3 regions of the Streptomyces sp. NPDC006458 genome follow, and region 2 is predicted to be linked to each of the others. Evidence: riboswitches for the same ligand, from Rfam matches in the RefSeq annotation. Region 2 holds a riboswitch; each other region holds the start of a gene.

The links. Region 2 has a riboswitch for cyclic di-AMP ahead of ABZZ79_RS19370 (M23 family metallopeptidase). Riboswitches for the same ligand answer to the same signal wherever they lie in the genome.
Positions count from the first base shown of each region.
Region 1: linked by a shared signal. The riboswitch ahead of ABZZ79_RS30005 (NlpC/P60 family protein) and the one ahead of ABZZ79_RS19370 (M23 family metallopeptidase) in region 2 are both predicted to bind cyclic di-AMP.
Region 3: linked by a shared signal. The riboswitch ahead of ABZZ79_RS26735 (peptidoglycan DD-metalloendopeptidase family protein) and the one ahead of ABZZ79_RS19370 (M23 family metallopeptidase) in region 2 are both predicted to bind cyclic di-AMP.

Region 1 covers NZ_JBEXPR010000026.1:68,746-74,682, forward strand. Annotated here, with positions in the region: gene ABZZ79_RS30000 (tellurite resistance/C4-dicarboxylate transporter family protein) at 1-623, opposite strand, end outside; gene ABZZ79_RS30005 (NlpC/P60 family protein) at 889-2,067, opposite strand; cyclic di-AMP (ydaO/yuaA leader) riboswitch at 2,075-2,233, opposite strand; gene pcrA (DNA helicase PcrA) at 2,464-4,944, shown strand; gene ABZZ79_RS30015 (M23 family metallopeptidase) at 5,030-5,937, opposite strand, start outside.
Region 2 covers NZ_JBEXPR010000013.1:113,505-119,441, forward strand. Annotated here, with positions in the region: gene ABZZ79_RS19360 (pitrilysin family protein) at 1-154, shown strand, start outside; gene ABZZ79_RS19365 (pitrilysin family protein) at 151-1,539, shown strand; cyclic di-AMP (ydaO/yuaA leader) riboswitch at 1,777-1,940, shown strand; gene ABZZ79_RS19370 (M23 family metallopeptidase) at 1,953-2,717, shown strand; gene ABZZ79_RS19375 (GntR family transcriptional regulator) at 3,102-3,797, shown strand; gene ABZZ79_RS19380 (HPr family phosphocarrier protein) at 4,012-4,293, opposite strand; gene ABZZ79_RS19385 (GNAT family N-acetyltransferase) at 4,507-5,937, shown strand, end outside.
Region 3 covers NZ_JBEXPR010000021.1:66,633-72,569, forward strand. Annotated here, with positions in the region: gene ABZZ79_RS26715 (Glu/Leu/Phe/Val dehydrogenase dimerization domain-containing protein) at 1-336, shown strand, start outside; gene ABZZ79_RS26720 (TetR/AcrR family transcriptional regulator) at 440-1,051, shown strand; gene ABZZ79_RS26725 (SIMPL domain-containing protein) at 1,112-1,873, opposite strand; gene ABZZ79_RS26730 (SGNH/GDSL hydrolase family protein) at 2,650-3,435, opposite strand; gene ABZZ79_RS26735 (peptidoglycan DD-metalloendopeptidase family protein) at 3,640-4,677, opposite strand; cyclic di-AMP (ydaO/yuaA leader) riboswitch at 4,682-4,847, opposite strand; gene ABZZ79_RS26740 (tyrosine-protein phosphatase) at 5,488-5,937, shown strand, end outside.

The DNA of each region.
Region 1 (5,937 bases), on a different contig from region 2:
GACCCGGCCAGCGCGGAGACGGCCAGTGCGCCGCCCGCGATCCAGTGGTCTCCGGCTCCCTCGGTCACCTGGCGCAGATCGAAGCGGGCCAGCGCGAAGCCGTACCCGACCAGGCCGCACCAGAACAGCACCATGGCGGCGCGCGCGAGCCAGCCCACCGCCTCCGCCCCCGCCAGGGTCGCCCCCAGCACGGCGAGCCCCTGCGTGGCCACGCAGCCCAGGAACACCGCTCCCGGCATCCGCTGCTTCCAGTGCCCGACCACGTCCACCAGCAGCAGCGGCCACAGCAGCGCGGCCAGCGCCAGCAGCGCGTAGGCCAGGGACTGCCAGCCCAGCGTGGAGAAGCGGGTACCCAGCACGGTCGTCGCGGCCACCGCCGTGAGCGCCGCCGGGGACCCCGCCTCGTCGAGCCACCGCTGCCGCTCCCGCAGCAGCCGTACGACGAAGTCGGCCGCCAGTCCCAGCCAGGCGAGGCAGGCCAGGACGAGCAGGATCCGCGACAGCGCCTCGTAGCCGGACAGATGCAGTCCGACCGACAGGATGCCGGTCGCCATCACGGCGGCCCCGGCCGCGGGCGGACGCCGCGCCCACCAGGCGCGCAGGGAAGTGGTGGTACCGGGCATGCGCCCGATGCTAGGAACCAGCCCGCGCCGCGCACGCGGGCCACGCGCGCAGGCGCGGACGAATCCAAGCGGTCCCGCCGAACAGCCCACACCGGCCGCGCCCGGGCCCGCCTCCGCCCACGCGCGCGTGCCGGGCGCACGGCCCTTCACGCGCGCGTGCCGAAAGGAAACGACGCCCTCACGCGCGCGTGAGGGCGGAAACGATGCCCTGCACGCGCGCGTGGCGAACCGTTCGGCCCTCACGCGCGCGTGCCGCGCTCGTTCGTCAGGCCGGCCGCACCACGCTGTGGATCGAGGACTCGCCGTCGTAGTAGATCGACTCCTCGCGGACGTAGGCACCCGGCTTCGGGGCGTGGATCATCATGCCGTTGCCGATGTAGAGGCCGACGTGGCTGATGTCGTCGTAGAAGAAGACGAGGTCGCCGGGCTGGGCGTCGGCCAGGGAGACCGTGGTGCCCGCGCCGACCTGGTCCCAGGTGGTGCGCGGGAGGTCGACGCCGGCGGCCTTCCAGGCGGCCTGGGTGAGGCCGGAGCAGTCGTAGGAGTCGGGCCCGGTCGCGCCCCACACGTACGGCTTGCCGATCTGGGTGCGGGCGAAGGCGAGCGCCTTGTCGGCCTTCGAGGAGTACGAGGAGTCCGGCGCGGGCGTGGACGGCGTCTCGGAAGTGGAGGGCGACGGGCTCGGCTCCGCCTCCTGCTGGGCCGCGGCCTCGGCGGCCTCCCGCTCGCGCTGCTCCTCGGCCTGCTGCGCGGCGAGCTCGGCGGCCTTGCGGGCGGCCTCCTCGCGCTGCTTCTCCTCGATGGCCGCGAGCCGGGCCTTCTCCTCGGCGGTCAGCTGCGACAGCAGCTCGCGCGCGTCGGAGAGCTTCTTCTGGACGGTGGCCTTGGCCGTCTTCAGCTCGGTCTGCGAGTCGGTCAGCGTCGCGAGGCTCTCGGTGGCCTCACGGCGCTTCTCCATGGTCGCGGACTGCTGGGTGACGTAGTCGTCGACCGCATCCTTCTGACGGCCGGTCAGACGGTCCATCAGCTGGCTCTGGTCGAAGTAGTCCTGCGGGGTGTCGGCGAGCAGGAAGGTCGCCGTGTCGGGCGCGGCGGCGCCGGTGCGGTACTGGGCGGCGGCGAAGGAACCGAGTTCCTCGCGCGCCTCGTTGAGCTTCTGGGTGCGCTCGGCCACGTCGTCCAGGAGGGTGTCGACGCGCTTGCGCTGCTTGGTGGTCCGCTCCTTGGCGGAGTTGTACTTCTCGGTCGCCGACTCCGCCTGACGGTAGAGATCGTCGACCTTCTTCTCGACTTCCTCCAGGCTCGGCCGGTCGTCGTCCGAGGGGGCGGCGTTGGCCGTCTGGGACAGCAGGGCCACGGAGGTGAGGGCCGCCGTGGCCAGGGCGGGGGTCCGTATGCCTGCGACACGCGTCCCGGCGGGACGCGGCTTGCGGTGCGACGCCAAGAGAGGCGACTCCTTCCATCGGCCGCCTACCGAGTTAGCTGTCGGGTTCGGGCGGGTGGTTCGGAAGGGTTGCCCTACGGCTCGCTCCCGTGCGGGAGTGGGCCGATTCACCCCGGGATCGTTGGGTCCCCGGCTCCGGGCGTACCGGACTCGGCGGAGGCGGTACGGCCCGGCGTCGTTCGCCGGAGGGGGTCGTACGGCCTGCCCGGAACCGTAGCCAACTCGTGTGGTGCGTGTGAAGGTTGGTGGGTGATATGCCCGATACATTTTTGTGACCTCGACCTGGGCGGTCCGGTATCGGCGCTGGCGGTGTCAGCGAGGTCACGTAGGGTGGCGGCCGGGGAGTTCCCGGGACGGCAACCGGTTGTCAGTGGGGCCGCCTAGACTCGGAGAGCGATGAGCAGCCTCTTTGACGACAGCTTCCTGGCGAACCTCCAGGCCCCTCGCGGGCACGAGGAGGAGCACCCGCCGCCGCCCGAGGACGAGCATGCTCCGGAGCCCGTTCCGGAGGATCTGTTCGGCGGGAAGTTCGACGTGCCCCCGGACCGGGACGAGTACTACCGCGACGGCGCCCCGCGGCCGGTGATCGACGCGGCGGCACTGCTGGACGGGCTGAACGACAACCAGCGGGCCGCGGTCGTCCACTCCGGCTCCCCGCTGCTCATCGTGGCCGGTGCCGGCTCCGGCAAGACCCGTGTGCTCACCCACCGCATCGCCCATCTGCTCGCCGAGCGGGACGTGCACCCGGGCCAGGTCCTCGCGATCACCTTCACCAACAAGGCCGCGGGCGAGATGAAGGAGCGCGTCGAGCAGCTCGTCGGCCCGCGGGCGGGCGCGATGTGGGTGATGACCTTCCACAGCGCGTGCGTGCGCATCCTGCGCCGCGAGTCCAAGAAGCTCGGCTTCACGTCGTCCTTCTCGATCTACGACGCCGCCGACTCCAAGCGACTGATGGCCCTGGTCTGCCGCGACCTGGACCTCGACCCCAAGCGCTTCCCGCCGAAGTCCTTCAGCGCCAAGATCAGCAACCTGAAGAACGAGCTGATCGACGAGGAGGACTTCGCCGCCCAGGCCGCCGACGGCTTCGAGAAGACCCTCGCCCAGGCCTACGCGATGTACCAGTCACGGCTGCGCGAGGCGAACGCCCTCGACTTCGACGACCTGATCATGACGACGGTCAATCTGCTGCGCGCCTTCCCGGACGTCGCCGAGCACTACCACCGCCGCTTCCGGCACGTCCTGGTCGACGAGTACCAGGACACCAACCACGCCCAGTACGCACTGGTGCGCGAGCTGGTGGGCACCAGGGAGCACCCGGTCGACGTACCGCCCAGCGAGTACGACGTGCCGCCCGCCGAGCTCTGCGTCGTGGGTGACGCCGACCAGTCGATCTACGCCTTCCGCGGCGCGACCATCCGCAACATCCTCCAGTTCGAGGAGGACTACCCGGACGCGACGACGATCCTGCTGGAGCAGAACTACCGCTCCACCCAGACGATCCTCTCCGCGGCCAACGCGGTCATCGAGCGCAACGAGTCCCGCCGCCCCAAGAACCTGTGGACCAACGCGGGCGCGGGCGCGCAGATCACCGGCTATGTCGCCGACACCGAGCACGACGAGGCGCAGTTCGTCGCCGACGAGATAGACCGCCTCACGGACGCGGGCGAGGCCAAGGCCGGGGACATGGCGGTCTTCTACCGCACCAACGCCCAGTCCCGTGTCTTCGAAGAGGTCTTCATCCGGGTCGGCCTGCCCTACAAGGTCGTCGGCGGTGTCCGCTTCTACGAGCGCAAGGAGGTCCGGGACGTCCTGGCCTATCTGCGGGTGCTGGCCAACCCGGAGGACTCCGTCCCGCTGCGGCGCATCCTCAACGTGCCCAAGCGAGGCATCGGCGAGCGCGCCGAGGCGATGATCGACGCCCTGTCCCAGCGGGAGAGGATCAGCTTCCCGCAGGCGCTCAAGCGAGTCGACGAGGCGTACGGCATGGCCGCCCGGTCGACCAACGCGGTCAAGCGGTTCAACACGCTGATGGAGGAACTCCGGACGATCGTGGAGTCCGGCGCGGGACCGGCCACCGTCCTGGAGGCCGTCCTCGAACGCACCGGGTATCTGGCCGAGTTGCAGGCCTCCACCGACCCGCAGGACGAGACCCGCATCGAGAACCTCCAGGAACTCGCCGCCGTGGCACTGGAGTTCGAGCAGGAGTCGGAGGAAACCCCGGGCGGGCTGTCGGACTTCCTGGAGCGTGTCGCGCTGGTCGCCGACTCCGACCAGATCCCCGACGAGGACGAGGAAGGCTCCGGCGTCATCACCCTGATGACCCTGCACACCGCCAAGGGCCTGGAGTTCCCCGTCGTCTTCCTGACCGGCATGGAGGACGGCGTCTTCCCGCACATGCGGGCCCTCGGCCAGACGAAGGAGCTGGAGGAGGAACGCCGCCTCGCCTACGTCGGCATCACGCGCGCGCGTGAGCGGCTGTATCTCACGCGCTCGACGTTGCGCAGCGCGTGGGGGCAGCCGTCGTACAACCCGCCCTCCCGCTTCCTGGAGGAGATCCCGCCCACGCATCTGCAGTGGAAGCGCACGGGGGCGACCGCGCGCGTCTCCTCAGGCCCGGTCTCCGGGATCGCCGCTTCGCTGTCCTCCTCCCGCTCGCGCTCCTCGGCGGCGGGTGCCTCGGGCTTCGCCACCCGCCGCACCTCGGAGCAGCCGGTCGTCGGGCTCGCGGTCGGCGACCGCGTCACCCACGACCAGTTCGGGCTCGGCACGGTGATGGCAGTCAAGGGCACCGGCTCCAACGCCGAGGCGACGGTCGACTTCGGCGACGCCAAGCCGAAGCGGCTGCTGCTGCGGTACGCCCCGGTGGAGAAGCTCTGACGGAAGACCACGAAGAGGCCCCGCCGTGCGTCGTCCGGCGGGGCCTCTTCGTGGTCCGCGTGCTTTTCGTGCGGGGAAGCAGGTGTTACGACGGCTCCAGGCCGTGGCTGCGCAGCCAGGACAGCGGGTCGATCGACGAACCGCCGCCGGGACGCACCTCGAAGTGCAGGTGCGGGCCGGTGGAGTTGCCCGAGTTGCCGGAGTAGGCGATCGTGTCGCCGGCCTTCACGGTGGAGCCGAAGGAGACCTGGTAGCTGGAGAGGTGGCAGTACCAGGTCTCCGTGCCGTCCATCGCCGTCACGATCACCATGTTGCCGTAGGCGCTGTTCCACTGCGTCCGCACGGTGCCGTCCGTCGCGGCCATCACCGGAGTGCCGTACGAGACGGGGAAGTCGATACCGGTGTGCACGGACATCCAGTTGACACCGGACTGGCCGTAGTAGGCGCTGAGTCCGTGCTGGGCGACCGGCAGCGCGAACTTGGGACGCAGCCGCTCCTTGCGGGCCGCCTCCTCCGCCGCGCGCTTCTTCTCCAGGTCCTGCTGCGCCTTGAGGTCGATGCGCTCCTGGGTGCGGCTGGCGCGGTCGGCGAAGTCGTCGGCCTCGGCGCTGAGGCTCTCCAGCTGGGTGTCCAGCTTGTTGTTGGCGGTGGACGGCTTGACCGGCGCCGCGTCCGCGGCGGTCGTCGTGGCGTCATTGCTGTCGCCGCCGGTCAGGTTGCCCACCGAGGCCGCGGCGATCCCGGCGACGCCCATCACGCACGCCGAGGGAACGGCGATCGTCAGCAGCGCGGAGCGCTTGGCGGGCGTACGGCGTCGGGAGCGGGCCGCGCCGCGGGTGGCCGCGCGTGGCGCGGGCAGGGGCGTGGCCTCCTCCTGGTCGTCCAGGAGGCTCACGGCGGGCAGTTCCCCGGTGTCGCCCGGGTCGCCGTGGTCGTACCCGGTCTCACCGTCGTACGCGGCCTGTTCGTGCGGCTCGTACCCGGCCTGGTCGT
Region 2 (5,937 bases):
ACGGCTGCGGCCCGACAACCGCGCGGTGCTCGTCTACGAGCCGCTGTCCGCGGAGTCCGCGCAGCACACCGAGGACGAGGACTTCCCCGAGGACCCGGAGGCCGAGGCCACCGTCGAGGCCGGTGCCGACAAGAACGAGGAGACGGCCAAGTGAGCGAGCTCGCCACCATGGACTTCCACCCCCAGCCCCAGGCGGGCGAGGCCCGGCCCTGGGCGTTCCCGGCGCCCGCGCGCGGAACCCTCGACAACGGCCTGACGGTGCTGCGCTGCCACCGCCCCGGCCAGCAGGTGGTGGCCGTCGAGGTGCTCCTGGACGCGCCGCTCGACGCCGAGCCGGCCGCTCAGGAGGGCGTGGCGACGATCATGGCCCGCGCCTTCTCCGAGGGCACCGACAAGCACTCCGCCGAGGACTTCGCGGCCGAGCTGGAGCGCTGCGGCGCCACCCTCGACTCGCACGCCGACCACCCGGGCGTCCGCCTCAGCCTGGAGGTCCCCGTCTCCCGGCTGGCCAAGGCGCTCGGCCTGCTCGCCGACGCGCTGCGGGCGCCCGCCTTCGCCGACAGCGAGATCGAGCGGCTGGTGCGCAACCGCCTCGACGAGATCCCGCACGAGCTGGCCAACCCGGGCCGGCGCGCGGCCAAGGAGCTCTCCAAGGAGCTGTTCCCGACGGCCTCGCGCATGTCCCGCCCGCGCCAGGGCACCGAGGAGACGGTCACCGCGATCGACTCCGCGGCCGTGCGCGCCTTCTACGAGCGGCACGTGCGCCCCGCCACCGCCACCGCGGTGGTCGTCGGCGACCTGGAAGGCATCGACCTGGACGCCCTGCTCGGCGACACCCTGGGCGCCTGGACGGGCTCCAAGGCCGCGCCCCGGCCGGTCCCCGCGGTGACCGCCGACGACACCGGCCGGGTCGTCATCGTGGACCGGCCCGGTGCCGTGCAGACCCAGCTGCTCATCGGCCGCGCCGGGTCCGACCGGCACGACCGTGTGTGGCCCGCGCAGGTGCTCGGCACGTACTGCCTGGGCGGCACCCTCACCTCCCGCCTGGACCGCGTCCTGCGCGAGGAGAAGGGCTACACCTACGGCGTGCGGTCGTTCGGCCAGGTGCTGCGCTCCGCGCCCGACGGCTCGGGCGTGTCGCTACTGGCCATCAGTGGTTCCGTCGACACCCCGAACACCGGCCCCGCCCTGGCGGATCTGTGGACGGTGCTGCGCACGCTGGCGGCGGAGGGCCTGACCGACGCCGAGCGGGACGTCGCCGTACAGAACCTGGTCGGTGTGGCGCCGCTGAAGTACGAGACCGCCGCCGCCGTCGCGGGCACGCTGGCCGACCAGGTCGAGCAGCACCTGGCCGACGACTTCCAGGCGACGCTGTATCAGCAGCTCGCCGTCACCGGCACGGTGGAGGCCACGGCGGCCGTCGTGAACGCCTTCCCGGTGGACCGGCTGGTGACGGTCCTCGTCGGTGACGCGGCGCAGATCAAGGAGCCGGTCGAGGCCCTCGGGATCGGTGAAGTCACCGTCGTGACGGCCGAGTAGGGACGTGCGGGCACGCGCGCGTGGCGGTGAGATTCACGTCAAGCGCGCGTGGGGCCCTGGTGACCGGAGCGTCACCAGGGCCCGTTTTTGTCTGAATTGGTGAGGGATTGCGGGAGAGGGAGCCCTTCTGCCCTGTGGCGTGCGCTACAAAACCTCTGATCGGTTTGAGGATTGAAAGACCGGCCCCTTAGCGTCATGCGGGCTGTTCGTCAGGCAGTGCGCCGCATCCGCGGCACCGGACAGTCATCGCCGAGTCCCCCCACGGCGCGAGCCAGGGGAGCCGGGGACCCATCGCAGTCCCTGGGGTGAATCGGACGCCCGCGCTCAGGCGAGGGGGTCCGTAGGAGACCTTCCTGCTCCGAACCCGTCAGCTAACCCGGTAGGCGAGAGGGAAGGAAAGGACCAGCCACTACATGGCGTTCACCCGCGCCACCGGGAAGCATCGTCGTCCCAGCCGGATGCAGCGCGGCACCGTCCGCGCGGCGGGCGTCGCGGCGCTCACCACCACCGGCGTCATCGGCACCCTGGCCGCACCGGCTCTCGCGGCCGAGCCCGAGGCCGAGCAGACGGGCCTGCTGCCGGTCGTCACCATCGGCGACAGCGTCGCCGACCAGATCGACGCCCAGGCCGCCGCGCAGAAGCAGGCCGCCGAGGAGGCGCTCGCCGAGCAGCGAGCCGAGGCCGCCGCCAAGAAGCGCGCCGAGGCACGGGCCGAGGCGGCCCGTGAGGCCGAGGAGCGTGCCGCCCGCGAGGCCGAGCGCAAGCGACTGAACACCTTCGTGTCGCCGATCGCCGGCTCCTACGTCTCCACCGGCTACCGCACGGGCGGCGCCGTGTGGTCCTCCGGCAGTCACACCGGTGTCGACTTCCACGCCGCCAGCGGCACGGTCGTCCAGGCCGTCGGCATGGGCACCGTCGTCGAGGCGGGCTGGGGCGGCGCGTACGGCAACCAGGTGGTGATCCGGATGCACGACGGCACCTACACCCAGTACGGCCACCTGTCCTCCATCGCCGTCTCGGTGGGCCAGACGGTCGTCCCGGGCCAGCAGCTGGGCCTGTCCGGCGCAACCGGCAACGTCACCGGCCCGCACCTGCACTTCGAGGCGCGCACGACCTCGGAGTACGGCTCGGACATCGACCCGATCTCCTACCTGCGCTCGCACGGCGTGAACCTCTGATCCCCGCACCGGCACGTACGTCGCGACCCGTGTACGTCATGACCTGCGGACGCCGCGACCTGCGTACGTAGTGATCCGCATATGTAGTGATCCGCGCTAGTCGTCACTCGCGCATCTCGTCCCGAAAGCCCCGGCCGTCACGGCCGGGGCTTTCGGCGTTCCTGCCGCCCGGAGTCCCGATCCCGTCGAGGGAGCCTCGCTCCCGTCGTCAGCGTGTTCGCCGCCCGTCGCCGGAGCGTTCGATTCGGCTGTCCGGGACGGTCGTATGTCCAAAAAGTATTCATGGATTCCGGCCTGCCTTCGGAAATGCGGCGTGATTGCAATAGAGTCGCTGAACACACGTCAATCGTCGACGTTTCATGGGGATTAATGCGGAGGTCGGTCATGCGTGTTCCGGCGCACTCGGTGTGCACGGCGATCCGGGACGACATCATCGCGGGTGTCTACGAACGCGGCAGCCGGCTCACCGAGGACGTCCTGGCGCGGCGCTACGGCGTCTCGCGCGTCCCCGTCCGGGAGGCCCTGCGCACGCTGGAGGCGGAGGGGTTCGTGGTGACCCGGCGGCACGCGGGCGCCTGCGTCGCCGAACCCACCGAGCAGGAGGCGGCGGACCTCCTGGAGATGCGCATGCTGCTGGAGCCGCTCGGCGCCTCCCGGGCCGCCCAGCGGCGCACCGAGGCCCATCTGAAGGTGCTGCGCGGTCTCGTGCGACTGGGCCAGGAGCGAGCCAGGCGCGGCAGCAGCGACGATCTGCGGTCCCTGGGGAGCTGGTTCCACGAGACGCTCGCCCAGGCCTCCGGCAGCCCCGCCCTGATCTCCGTGCTGACCCAGCTGCGGCACAAGATCGCCTGGATGTACTCCGTGGAGCCGCCGGCCGGTCCGGTGGAGTCCTGGGCCGAGCACGGCGCGATCGTGGACGCCGTGGCGCGCGGCGACAGCGAACGCGCGCGGGCGATCACCGCGCTGCACGCCGAACGGGCGAGCGCGGCGCACCGGCTGCGTATTCCCGGATCGGCGGACCGCGGCGACCGGGTGAGGACTTCGCAACATTCCGTAAACATGTCGGGCCTGCGGCATTAACAAGCGCACCGTATACAAAGAGGAGATATTCGTGGTGGAGGTGTCTTTCCGCTGCCCTTCTTCGCGTGCGCCGATAATTCCGGCTGTGCGCTCAAAGGCATGCCCGGGGAATTCCCTCGCCTCTCTTCGATGAATTCTGGTGCCGTTCCGGGAAACGGTGAAGCCGCGTCGCCCGGACGGGTGACGCGGCTTCGGGGTGAGCTGCTCGGGCCGCTCAGACGGTCTCGGGAAGCTCCTCAAGACCCTCGGAGACCAGCTTCGCCAGACGGTCGAGAGCGGCGGCCGCGCCCTCGGCGTCGGAGGCGAGCACGATCTCCTCGCCACCCTGGGCGCCCAGGCCGAGGACGGCCAGCATGGAGGCCGCGTTGACGGGGTTGCCGTCGGCCTTGGCGATCGTCACCGGGACGCCTGCGGCCGTGGCGGCTCGGACGAAGATGGAGGCGGGGCGGGCGTGGAGACCCTCGGCCCAGCCGACGTTGACGCGGCGCTCAGCCATGTGATGCTGCCCTTCACTTTCTCAGGGTTGTCTAGACCAGTGTTCCACACTGTGCGGGGTGCCCGGAACGGTCCTCCGTCCCGTGGCCCTGGGGACGGGGAACGGCCCTCCGTCCCATACCGCCGCGGTCGCCGGACCGCGGCCTCGGCCCGGCGTGTTTCCTCCACAGACTGCCCCGCGCCGTTGTCGTACGCGAGCCGTACGCTGGGGCCCATGCAGAGCGCGCCGGACCGGCAGGAGTACCCCGACCACTGGGAGGCCGACGTGGTGCTGCGCGACGGCGGCACCGCGCGCGTGCGCCCCATCACCGTCGACGACGCCGAGCGACTGGTCAGCTTCTACGAGCAGGTCTCCGACGAGTCGAAGTACTACCGCTTCTTCGCGCCCTACCCACGTCTTTCCGCCAAGGACGTCCATCGCTTCACCCACCACGACTTCGTGGACCGGGTGGGCCTCGCGGCCACCGTCGGCGGCGAGTTCATCGCGACCGTGCGCTACGACCGCATCGGCGCCGACGGCCGACCCGCCTCGGCCCCCGCCGACGAGGCCGAGGTGGCGTTCCTGGTGCAGGACGCCCACCAGGGCCGCGGTGTCGCCTCCGCCCTGCTGGAGCATGTCGCGGCCGTCGCCCGCGAGCGCGGCATCCGCCGGTTCGCCGCCGAGGTGCTGCCCGCCAACAACAAGATGATCAAGGTGTTCACCGACGCCGGGTACACCCAGAAGCGCAGCTTCGAGGACGGTGTCGTACGCCTGGAGTTCGACCTCGAACCCACCGACCGCTCGCTCGCCGTGCAGCGCGCGCGGGAGCAGCGCGCCGAGGCGCGGTCCGTGCGGCGGCTGCTCGCCCCGGGTTCCGTCGCCGTCGTCGGCGTCGGCCGCACCCCCGGCGGCGTGGGCCGCGGCATCCTCGGCAACATCCGGGAAGCGGGCTTCACCGGACACCTGTACGCCGTCAACCGGGCCTTCCCCGAGGACCTGAATGAACTCGACGGGGTGCCGGCCCACCGCTCGGTGCGGGACATCCCCGGGCCGGTGGACCTCGCGGTCGTCGCCGTGCCCGTCGGACGCGTGCCCGACGTCGTCACCGAGTGCGGCGAACACGGGGTGCAGGGACTCGTGGTGATCTCCGCCGGGTACGCCGAGAGCGGGCCCGACGGCCGCGCGCGTCAGCGTGAACTCGTCCGCCACGCGCGCGCGTACGGCATGCGGATCATCGGGCCCAACGCCTTCGGGATCATCAACACCTCGCCCGAGGTCAGCCTGAACGCCTCCCTCGCGCCCGAACCGCCCCGGCCCGGCCGCATCGGGCTGTTCACCCAGTCCGGGGCCATCGGCGTCGCGCTGCTGTCCCGGCTGCACCGGCGCGGCGGCGGCGTCACCGGCGTCACCGGTGTGTCCACCTTCGTCTCGGCCGGCAACCGCGCGGACGTCTCCGGCAACGACGTCGTGCAGTACTGGTACGACGACCCGGACACCGACGTCGCCCTGATGTATCTGGAGTCCATCGGCAACCCGCGCAAGTTCACCCGCCTCGCGCGGCGGACGGCGGCGATGAAGCCACTGGTCGTCGTGCAGGGCGCCCGGCACGGCGGCGCCGCCCCGCAGGGCCACGCGGTACGGGCGACGCGGCTGCCGCACGACACG
Region 3 (5,937 bases), on a different contig from region 2:
CTGGTCCGGGCGCGCTGGATCGTGGAGGCGGCCAACATGCCGGTCCTGGCGGAGGCGGAGGAGCTGCTGGCGGCGCGCGGGGTGAGCGTGCTGCCGGACGTGGTGGTCAACTCCGGGACGAACGCCTGGTGGTGGTGGACGCTGTTCGGTGACATCGGCGCCGACGCGGACCAGGCGTTCGCGTACACGCGCCGCTCTATGCGCGCCCTGGTCGAGCAGATGCTCGCCCGCGCCGACGCCGACGGCACGACCCCGCGGGCCGCCGCGCACGCCATCGTGGCGGAGCGGCTGCCGGTGATCGCGGAGCGGTTCGGCTGGTACCGGGCGACTGAATGAGCGGTCAGGAGAGCCCCGGCCGCGGCGGGGTGTCACGCGGCGGGCCACCAGCCGCTGCCCGGCGCGGCGGCCCGGGCCGGGGCCGCTGTGTAGGGTGATCCGCGTGGCGAGAGTGCGGTTGAGCGTGGAAGAGCGGCGCGGGGAGCTGCTGCGGGCCGCCATCGGGCAGATCGAGGCGCGGGGTGTGGCGGCCGTGCGGATCGCCGACGTGGCCTCGGCGCTGGGTGTGAGCAACGCGCTGGTGCTCTACCACTTCTCGACGAAGGAGAAGCTGGTCGCCGCGGCTTTCGCCCACGCCGCCGAGGGCGACCTGGTCCGGCTGCGCAAGCTGCTCGGCCGTCGCACCACCGCGGTGCGCCGGCTGCGCGCCGCCGTGCGCTGGTACGCCCCGACCGGGCAGGCCAAGGGCTGGCGGCTGTGGATCGAGGGCTGGTCGGCCGCCCTGCGCGAGCCGGGGCTGCGGGACGTCACCCGTGATCTCGACCGGCAGTGGAAGGCCGCGCTCACCGAGGTCATCGCCGAGGGCGTCACCGCGGGCGAGTTCCACTGCCCCGACCCGACCGCCAGCGCACTGCGGCTCACCGCCCTCCTCGACGGTCTCGCGGTCCAGTTGACCTCCTACCCGGGCGCGGTGTCGCGGGCCCGGGCCACGGACTGGGCGGAGGAGGCCCTCGCGCGCGAACTCGGCCTGGAGCGAGCGGCGTTGACGGCGTAGGGCGGTCGGGGCTCTCAGGGCTGTGCCGGCCGGAGGTCCGCGCGGGGCGTCGCCCGGGGGTCACTCCAGTTCGTACACCGCCGTGACCGTGGAGGTCGCGCGGATCTCGCCCGGCGCCATCGGAACGCCCAACGCGGTGCCGTCGGGGGCGTCGGCCGCCGGCGGGAAGGGGCGGGGGGTGCCTGCGGTGTCCTCGGTCAGGGAGATCAGCCGGCCCAGGCTCCGGCCGCCGAGGCGGGCGTACTGCTCGGCCTTGGCGTGCGCGTCCTCGTACGCCTCCTGCCTGGCGCGGGCGTGCAGGGGGCCGGGGTCGGTCACGTCGAAGGCGACGGAGTGGATACGGCCCGCGGTGCCGGTGGCGTCGGTGACGGCCTGGAGGATCACGCCCGTGCGGTCCACCTCGCGCACCTTCAGGGTGAAGGACTGCGCGGCCTGGTAGCCCTTCAGCTGCGAGGTGCCGTCCTGGTACTCGTAGACGGGCGTGAGCGACACGTTCTCGGTTCGGATGTCCCCCTCCGTGATGCCCTGTTCCCGGGCGGCCCGCAGCAGCGCGGTGGCCGCCTTGCTCTGGGCGTCCAGCGCCTTGCGGGGCGTCGTGGCGACGGACTCCACACCGGCGCCGACGACCGCGAGGTCGGGTGCGGTCGTGGCGCTGCCCTCACCGGTCACGGTGACGGTCGAGGCGTGCGGGGCGGAAACCGCCGGGGCGGGCGTCGGATCCGGGAGCGCGGTGGCGGCGGGGGCGGCGGCGGTCGGCAGGCCGAGGGCGAGCAGGACGACCGCGAGGGCGGCGGTCGTGCGGGGCGGTGCTGTGGGGGGCATATGGGCCGGTCCTTTCGGGTGCGCTGGGATGTCGCGGTCATCCCAGCACCACCCCCGCCCCACCCGCGCGCACCACTCCCGTGCGGTCACCTCTCTGGCCGCCTCCGGGGAGACCATCCGGCCAGGTCGGGGACGTGGCGCTGGGCGCTGCCAGGGAGCCCGGAGGGACGCGGACAGGCGGCCGACCGGCCCGCGGGCGCGGGCAGTCATCCTCATTCAGTCGTCCTCCGACAGACCCCGGCGGTGCCCGACCGGATCCAGGGCCATCGCTCCGGCTGCAGTCGGAGGCGCGGAGGAGGAACGCGGGCAGGCCTCCGGCCGACGGACCCCGGCCCCCGGACCCCGGACCCCGGACCGCAACGGAAGCAAGCGGCGGACAGCTACCCGGCCGACCCCGAAGCCACCCCCAGACCACCGCCACCGCCACAGCCACCGCCACCGCCACCGCCACCGCCACCGCCACGACGGAACACCGACCCTCCCCCGACCGGATCCAGAGACATCCCTCCGGACACCGCAAGAGGCACAGCGGTACGCGGGCCGACCCCCGCCACGACCCTCGCCCAGACAGACCCGGGCCACGCCACGGGCCGCCGACGGAAGCACGGCGGAACGTGGACAGGTACCCAGCCGGGTCCGAAGCCACCGCCCCGGACCCGGAGGCGTCCCCCGGGTCCGGGGCGGCGGAACGCGGGCCCCGGGTCGCCCATGGTCCAGCGCGTGGTTCGCCGGGGCTCCGGGGGCGCGAGCTCCGCGCCCCCGGCAGGGGTCGGCCGTCAGGCCACCTTGCCGATCCGGAGCCTGATGTCGTCCGGGCTCAGGGCGCCCTTGGCCGTGACGTGGTCGCCGGAGGACTCCCCGCGCAGGCGGCGGCCGATCCAGGGGACGAGGTACTCGCGGGCCCAGTGGACGTCGTCGCGGCGGACCTCGAGCGTGCCGCGGGGCGGCAGGGTCGGCCAGGGCTGCTCGGGGTCGGCGGGGACGTCGACGCCGAGGGTCTGCCCGGCGCGCAGGGCCACACGGGTGTGGCCCTCGGGTGAGAGGTGGAGCCGGTCGTCGTCCCAGGCCCGGCGGTCCTGGACGGACTTCAGGGACCACAGGTCGAGGACCGGGCAGCCGTACCGGTCGGCGACGGCCCGGACATGCCCGTTGTACGTGGCGATCTTTCCGCGCAGGTGCTTGAGCAGCGGGACGCCGCGGGTGTCGAAGCCGGTCGTCACCAGCACCGTGCCGGCCGCCTCGGTCAGCGCGGCGATCGCCCGCTCGAAGCGCTCGGCGACGTCGTCGGGGTCGGTACCGGGCCGGAGGATGTCATTGCCGCCCGCGCAGAAGGAGACCAGGTCGGGGGCGAGTTCCACGGCCCGCGGCAACTGGTCCGCCATGATCTGGTCGAGCAGCTTCCCGCGCACGGCGAGGTTGGTGTAGTCGAAATCGCCCTCGGGCCGCCGGTCGGCGAGCAGTACCGCGAACCGGTCGGCCCACCCCACGAACGCCCCGTCGGGGCCGGGGTCGCCGACGCCCTCGGTGAAGCTGTCCCCCACCGCCACGTACGACCCGATCACTGATCTGCTGTCGTTCTTCGAATCGTCTGCCACGTCGGACCATGATTCCCCTTCGAATGTGACCTACGCGACCGTAGGCAGGGGTTGACGGACGGTGAGATAAGCCACTGGTCAAGTCTTGGCATCCGCGGAATAACTCCGGACACGGCGAAGGCCGGACCCGGGGATCGGGGTCCGGCCTTCGGCGGTTGAACGGCAGGGGTGTCAGCCGATGGCGACACCGTGCGAGCGGAGGTAGGAGATCGGGTCCACGTCCGAGCCGTAGTTCGGGGTGGTGCGGATCTCGAAGTGCAGGTGCGGGCCGGTCACGTTGCCGGTCGCACCGGAGAGGCCGACCTGCTGCCCGGCGGTCACGGACTGACCGGCCGAGACGGAGAACGAGGACAGGTGGGCGTACTGGGCGTAGTAGCCGTCGGCCAGCCGGACGACGACCTGGTTGCCGTACGCGCCGCCCCAGCCCGCGGAGACGACGGTGCCCGCGCCCACGGACTTCAGCGAGGTGCCGGTCGGGACGACGAAGTCGGCGCCCGTGTGGTACCCGCTGGACCACATGCTGCCCGCCACGCGGTAGGCCGTGCCGACGCCCGCACCGGAGACGGGGGCGCTGAAGCCGCTCGCCGTGGTGGTGGTCGTCTGGGCGTCGGTGGACTCGCCGGAGGAGGACTGCTCCGCGGAAGCCTCGGCGGGCTTCGGCGACTCGGCGGGCTTCGGCGACTCGGCGGGCTTCGACGGCTCGGCGGGCTTCGACGCCTCGGCGGGCTTCGACGGCTCGGCGGGCTTCGGCGACTCGGCGGGCTTCGGCGAGGACTGCTGCGGCACGGCCGGCTTCGCGGACCGGGCCTCGGCCGCCTTCTTGCCGAGCGTGAGCTTCAGGCCGGGGTGGATCAGCGACGGGTCGCCGCCGACGGCCGCGCGGTTGTCCTCGTAGAGCTTCTGCCAGCCACCGCTGACCTTCTGCTCCGTGGCGATCTTCGAGAGATAGTCGCCGGCCTTCACGGAGTAGATGCGCGGGGCCGACTTCGCCGCGGCGGCCTTCACGGCGGCCTTGAACTGCACGGCGGACTTCTCGACCGTGACGGCCGACTGGACGGCCTGATGGGAAACGGTCTGCCCGGTCGCGGCGTTGGCGCCGCCGGCCGCGAGCAGCGGGAGGGCGAGAGCGGCGCCACCGGTTCCGGCGACGGCGAGAGAACGGGTCAGGCGCAGGGCCTTGGGACGACGGTGCTTACCCTTCACGGGCATGTCGAATTCCTCTCCGGCGCCTGCGAGGTGAGCTGTCGGGTGCGGACTGGAGATGTCCGGTCGCGCCGAGGCGCGGCTTTACCCCAAGCCTGAGATCCGGAGACCGGAAACAGGCGGATGTACCTGTGGGTCCCCCGCTCCTGCCGTGCACGGATGGGTTGGTGCGGGCTCCGGTCGGCGGCAGGATTAGGCATCCGTCCGGATCGGTGGCGAACGTAAGCGAGCAAGACGCAAAGGGACAAGCAAGAGTTTCCGCCCGAAGCGTGAGTTCTTGATCCCTTCGGGAGTTTCCCGGTCACACTCCGTGCAATATGACCTTGTCGGGTTTCTCAAATGCCCTTGAAAAGCACTTCGATTACGTGAGCATGACGAACGACTCACGGTCACCGATATGACGCTCCTCACGTGACATCTCTCCAGGTGTCTTTATTCCAGCGCGAGTTGGAATGAAGGCACCAATTCGGACAGAAGGCCCAGATGCGACGCGGCCAGATAACTGCCACATCAAGACCGCCGGCGGCATTGCCGGCGATGAGGCGCCTTGGAGAACTTCGCCCGTTTCAGACCTTTCGTACCTTGTGACCCGATTTGACCCAGGGTGCTGTCCCCCGACGCCGCGAAGTGAGCCCACTGAGGTGCTGCTTCCTCCCCGTACCCGAGCAGGCCTGACAACCGCACGGGCCCGCACCTCACGACAGGCTGCCGAGATCCCCCGGGCGTCAACTCGTTGCCTCAGGAAGCCATGTCGTATCGTCGTGAGCACGCCCGTCGACGAGCCGCGCCGAAGGGTCCGACCGGGAGGGAGCCCCCGTGACGCAGCAGGTCCCGTCCACCGAGCCCGAGCTGGCAGGCGTGCGCAATTTCCGTGACGTGGGCGGACTGCCGACGGTCGACGGGCGCCGGGTGCGCCACGGCGCGCTCTACCGCAGCGGCCACCTCGCGCACGCGACCGCGGAGGACACCGCCTTCCTCTCCTCCCTCGGTCTGCACACGATCTTCGACTTCCGCAACGGGGCCGACCATAAGCTGGAGGGCCCGGACGTCGACCTGCCCGGTGTGCGCAACGTCAATCTGCCGCTGAGCGACCCGGCCGACGGCGCCGAGTTCTGGAAGATGGTCCGCGACGGGAACCTGGACCAGCTGCGCTCGATCCTGGCGGACGGCAAGGCGGCCGACCGGATGATCACCTCGTACCGCACGATCATCCGCGAGCGCACCGGCGAGCACTCACGCGTACTGCACGCCCTCGCCGAGGACAGC